2 regions of the Cyclobacterium sp. L-R genome follow, and region 2 is predicted to be linked to the other one. Evidence: riboswitches for the same ligand, from Rfam matches in the RefSeq annotation. Region 2 holds a riboswitch; the other holds the start of a gene.
The links. Region 2 has a riboswitch for cobalamin ahead of AC13EX_RS04440 (TonB-dependent receptor). Riboswitches for the same ligand answer to the same signal wherever they lie in the genome.
Positions count from the first base shown of each region.

Region 1: another riboswitch for cobalamin. It lies ahead of AC13EX_RS18400 (TonB-dependent receptor); the one in region 2 lies ahead of AC13EX_RS04440 (TonB-dependent receptor).

Region 1 covers NZ_JBSXOH010000091.1:2,919-6,004, forward strand. Annotated here, with positions in the region: gene AC13EX_RS18395 (ABC transporter substrate-binding protein) at 1-579, opposite strand, end outside; cobalamin riboswitch at 695-907, shown strand; gene AC13EX_RS18400 (TonB-dependent receptor) at 1,093-2,979, shown strand; gene AC13EX_RS18405 (YncE family protein) at 2,976-3,086, shown strand, end outside.
Region 2 covers NZ_JBSXOH010000042.1:81,364-84,449, forward strand. Annotated here, with positions in the region: gene AC13EX_RS04440 (TonB-dependent receptor) at 1-1,788, opposite strand, end outside; cobalamin riboswitch at 1,896-2,097, opposite strand; gene AC13EX_RS04445 (hypothetical protein) at 2,532-3,050, shown strand.

The DNA of each region.
Region 1 (3,086 bases), on a different contig from region 2:
TTCGGCCCTTCCCAAAGGGTGCTTTTCCTGGTATTCCTTGTTGACAATAACCGGTATTTTTGCTGATTTCAATCGCTCTACCATTTTAGAGGTTTCTCCAAATCCTGAAACCATGACCCAGTCTGGTTGAAGGTCGATGATTTTTTCTAAATCCCAGGTCGGTCCTTTTCCCAAGTCGATGACTTTGTTGTCATTGATTCTTTTTCTGACTTTTTCAGAAGTTATTAGGTCAAGATCCGGGAATGCCATTAGACTTACTTCAGCATTGAGGTAATCCAAATGAGCAACTTGTGGGGTGGCAGACAATATTATTTTATGGCTGCCTGAAACAATTTTTGCATCAATGGGGATGTCAAGAAAATCAATTTCTTTTTGTGAATCATAAACCAAAAAGCGTTGGTTTTCACCTTCCTGTTGGACAATTTCAATTATATGATAATTTTCCCCGCGGAAAAGTGAAAAACCTTTTGCGTGCATTAAGGGGACTTCTTCCAGGGCATCCATAGTGCCTTCTTGACTGGCTTGCTGGCATGCCGGAAGAATTAATAAAACAAAAATTAATAGACGGATAACAGTCATTTCTTAATAAAAATGAATAAACAGGATTTGATTTTCAGCTCAAAGTAAACCATTGCAGCGTCCATTTCCAACAGCTTAATTTTATCAAAAGTTTTTTGAATAGAGTTTTTGCCGTATGTTTGTGCCGATTTATGGTTCCCGATCCTTAACCAGGCCCTCGGGATTAATAGGGAATTCGGTGTGAAACCGAAACTGTCCCCGCAACTGTAACCCAATCTTTGTAGCAATAAAGAAAATGGAAATCCATCCTTTGCCATTGTCCCATTTGGGGTGAGAAGGCGGATTTACCTTGGGAAGTCAGGAGACCTGCCATTAAAATCTTACCATTCATGGCTTTCGGGAGAAAAGCTGAGAAGAAAGTTTTAGCTGTTTTCAATATTTTCATTTATTGAATATTGGTACCCAAGCCAGATGCGCCTCAAAGGTTATTTTGGCTTGTCCAACAGTTATTATTCCATTCTCTATTTATTCCGAAATGTGTAAAATCATGGATACTTAATAAAAAGAAAGAGGATGTCATTAATTGCTTGTTTGGTTTTCTTTATAACGGGTTGGCAGAGCGAACCTGATTCCGCAAGGGTCTTCCGACAAGATACTTTGGAGCTTGCCAAGGTGGAAGTGCATGCCGCTGCTTTAAGAAAGTATGCTTTCGGTCAATATGTAAGAACCCTTGATTCGGACAGGTTAGACCAATTGTCCGGATATTCACTGGGGGAGGTTTTACAGCAGGAGACTGGCTTGTTTTTAAGACAGTACGGATCGGGGATGTTAGCTTCCCTAAGTATGCGCGGCACTTCAGCCGGACACAATGCCTTGTTTTGGAATGGATTGCCAGTGAATAGCCCTTCATTAGGGCAGGCTGATTATTCGATTTTCCCGATAGGTGGCTTTGATGAAGTGAATATTCATTATGGTAGCTCAGGGGCTTTGTACGGTACTGATGCCATTGGTGGATCTGTTCATATGTCTTCTGATCTGGATTTCAATACCGGCAATGAATTGAAAATAGGGACACTTTTGGGCAGTTTTGGTCGCTGGCACCAGCAGGTGAGCTACCGTCAGGAAGCTGAAAAATTTGCCTTCCGAACCAATGTCTATAGAAATTATACAGCAAATAATTTCACCTATAAGGATTGGGCAAGCCCCGGTACCCCAGAAAAACGGCAGGCTCATGCCAGGGTTTCGCAAATTGGTTTGGTGCAGGATATTGCTTTTAAAATAAGCCGGAAACAGACTTTAAATGCCAACCTATGGATCAATTCCAATGACAGGCAAATACAACCTTTGTTGGGTTCAGCAGTAAGTGATGTGCAAGAAGACCGCAGCGTCAGGACTGTGATAGATTATGCCTTTACAGGCGAAAATTTTACTTGGGCCGCTAATACTGGGATATCCAGTGATGTGATGGTTTTTAATACAGATAGAAACCAAACCCGCTTGTTTTTGCTAGGTACTTCATTGGATTACTCTTTCTCTCAAAAATGGCAGACCCTAGCTGGCATACGATATTCCCATATCAAAGGGCAGTTGGCAACCTACGACAGTCAGGAACAACGGTTAGAATTGTATCAGGCCACCAATTTCAAACCATGGCAAAACTTGGGAATTTCCATGCAACTCAGGCAGCTAATCCATGAAGGAGAAGCAGCGCCTTTTACTCCTTCCTTGGGTGTGGAATGGGCTTTTCTCACTTCAAAAAGGTGGAATTGGCAACTAATAAGTAACCTGTCGAGAAGCTTTAAAATCCCTACTTTAAACGATAGGTTGTGGGTGCCGGGTGGCAATCCTGATTTGATTCCTGAGAAAAGTCTTAGTAAAGAAATTGGACTTACCAGCAAGGCCAAATTATCCGCATTTAGTATCGAAAAAAGGCTTACCTATTTTCATATGGGTGTAGATGATTGGATTTTATGGTTGCCAAATAGCACGTATTGGCAGGCGGAGAATGTACGTTCAGTAGTCAATCAGGGACTTGAGTATTTTTTTAAAGGTCAATTCAAGCAAGGTCGAAATAGCTGGGGATTGAACGTGGACTACAGTATGAATAGCGCAATCAATCAATCTGGAGATCAAGGAAATCCCCTTAGTCAAGGAAAGCAATTGCCCTATGTTCCAAAGCATAAAGTTCGTACCCAAGGAAACCTTCAAAATGGCCCCTACAAGATCTACATTCAACAGCAATGGACAAGTGAAAGGTATGTGACCACGGATAACCAAACCCTTTTGGCTTCTTACAACTTGTGGGATATGGGGTTCACTTTTGCCTTCGATTGGAAAGGAAAACTAAAAGGGAATCTGGGATTACATACAAATAACATTTTCAATGTGGATTATCAGGTGGTTCGCCTGAGATCCATGCCTGGAAGAAATTTTCAATTTAATTTAAATGTAGTGTTATGAAAAAAATGCAGTTAGCCTGTAAGTTGTTTTTGTTTGCCCTTTTGGTATCCTGCGGGACGGATCCAGTTGAAATTCCTCAGGGGGCCTATGAAAATGGTGTGCTGATA
Region 2 (3,086 bases):
TGATGAGGTAATTGTTCCACTATGAACTGGCGTATTAGGGATCTGGTCTCCATACACTGTGCTGGAGGACGTAATATCTATTGCCTTCTGGAAGGTGTAACCCATTCCTATTTCGAGTGATACGTTTGCTATTTCTTTAATGCCACGTAGTTTGGTTTCAAGTCCTTTAACTTCTACCTCACCCAAGTTCATCATTGTCCACCGAAAGAGATTGGCAGATGGCATGGCCACAATTTTGTCTTTAACTTGGTTGTAATACCCGTCTACTTGAATGGTAAAAGCTTCTAAAATATGGTTGGGTTTGGCCCGCCAGGTGGCTCCTATATTGTATTGGGTTGTGAATTCTGGTCGTAAAAAGGTGTTTCCTACGAAAGTGTAATAGAGGTCATTGAAGGTAGGCATCCGAAAAGACTCCTTGTAAAAGGCCCTAATGCGGAAATTCTCATTTAAGGTAAAAGGCTGATAGGAAACTGATATTACAGGGTTGAAAACTTGTTGGTCGCTTCCTTTTTGGTAAAACTTTACTTGATCATTTACATAAGCAGCTAAAAGGTTTGCTTGTATTTCTAATCTGTCTCGATGAATGGCGCTGGATAGGGCGAAGTAATAAGAAGATCTGCTAGGATAAGTGAATCGGTATAGGTTGGCATCCAGAGTATTGAAGGAATAGTCTGCCGCGAGGGATACATCCCACCAAGCGTTTAGCATGTATTGATTGACTACAGAGGTGTAGAATTCCTTTTGATAATATCGATTGTCCAGAGCTCCTTCAATCGTTTGATAATTAGGGTCTATGTAGCGATTGTAATCACTGCTGTACTTCATATTGACCATCAGTTCATGTTTGTCAAAAAATGACGTGTGCAACATGCCCTGGACAAAGAAATTTTTGTCCCAAAGACGCTGATAATGACTGAATATATTGGCCACAACAGCTCCAGGAAGTCCCCGCTCTGATTCGAAATAATAGCCTTTCAGAGATGCTTTACCTCCTGATTTGAAAGCCTGATGTAAAGTGATTTCAGCCCTGAAGGATTCAATATCACCGTTTAGTCGGGTAGCAGTGGTGTCGTAGCCATTCTCTTTTCGGTACCGGTATTTATATTTCCCATTGGCGGTAATGTATTCTGTATTGAAAGCCAGAGAAAGCCCTTCATTAATCCGGCGCTGATAAAGCAGGGATGGGTTGATCAAGCCAAAGGATCCTGTTTTGAATGAGATTTTAGCATGCTCTTGTTCTTCCTTTTCTAACACTGGGATTTTGCTCTGCATGAAGAGCGTGTTGGAGGCAAAGAAACCTAGAGCAGGCTGGAATATATTTGACTTTTGACCATTGAAAAGCTCCAAAGCCTCAATATTGTCCAAGGAGAATTTACCCAGATCTACCTGCCCATTTTGAGCATTTTTGATGACTACTCCATCGTAGAAAACACTGGTGTGGGCACTACCCATGCTTCGGACGTTGATGGTTTTCAGTCCGCCAATTCCTCCATAATCCTTTAACTGAACTCCTGAGAAATACCTGATGGCATCAGCTACGGAAAAACTATTTAATTCCTCTAGGTCCTTACCTCTAATTGCCTGTACGGGCATTGGAGAGTGCAAACGGGATTGGTATTTTTCAGATTGGACAGTTACTCCCTCAATATCGTAAACCACGGTTGTGTCCCTTGGCTGCGGATAATTTTGGCCATACTTCTCCTGTGCTTGGCATAGGCAAGCAAAAAAGAGTAAAGCGCACAAAAGAAGAATCGCCTCCTGCTTAGGAAGCCACTTGTAAATGATCATTAAAACTATTTGTCTAAAGGCAAATAGCTTTCAACGAAACCAACTGAAATCAAAATCTTGCGTTGCAAGACGAATTTTGTTTTCAAGCTTCAATCCCCGAAAGCTTTCAATTAAATATCGTATTGGCAAGTATTCTGACTTACTCACTATTTTCCGACCTTCCCCTCTGATTATACAGAAAGTGATCATTAAAATTTGGAAATAGCTTAATGAGATTACAGCTGCGGGACAGTTCCGGATTCACACCGGATTCCAATTTAATTTCTCTAGGACAATATCCATGAGGAAACCATTACGGCGGCGAAGATAGTATTCTATTTTCGATAAAAAAATTTCTTTTTAGACTAAAAAAGCTACTATTGATACAGGTCCTTAGTTAATGGTTCAATTATACAGTCGGGTAAGGTATGAAGTAGGTTTGCTGGGAGGCTTTTAAGTTTCCCTGCAATGAACCTCTTTTTTTAAGCAATTTGTACTTTGTACTAATGCTTTGTGTTAATTGTTAGACCTTTTAAATGGGGGTTTGGATTATTTTTCATAGCTTATAGGCTAAAAATTCACGAAAGGCGTTATTATAAGGTGAAAAAGTAACTTTAACAGGCTTCTTAGTTCTACATTTTAGGTATAAATGTAGGATTGAAAACCTAGTTAGGGGTATAGGTCTGAGATGCTTTAGTCTAGAGAATTAGTTTGTTTTAATGAGAAATTGATAACGTTTATTGTATTGATTAGAATGTTTTTATATGCCTATACTTGATTTTAAGACAATTTTTTTTAGTTATATTATAGTTAATATAGTTAATATAATATTAATTGTTTCTTTATATTTTCAGGTAAAAAAACGGTTTCCTGGTATTTCTTTAGTATTGCTTAGTTTTTCAATGCTTACAATTGGAAATATTTCAATATTCTTGCGAGGTAATATTCCTGATTGGCTATCTATACCTGTGGCCAATACCTTAATCGTTTCTTCTACTGTTGTGTTATTAATTGGATTAGAGAAATTTGTTAAGTTAAAAGGACCCCAAATTCAAAATTATTTATTGATACTTGTTTTTTTTCTTGGACACATTTATTTCGCTTTTTTTTATCCCGATTTATACATTAGAAAAATAAATTTTGCATTGGCTTTTGTGCTAATAAGTTTTCAAGTAGCTTATTTAATGTTAATAAGGACTCCGGTAGCTATGCGAGGGGTTACCAATGCTATTAAGTTAAGCCTTTTAGCTTACTATTTGGGTTTCAAAATTGAATGTTTTTGATTTTCTGGCTCGGTTGCCTGTCGGTTTACCAGTTTA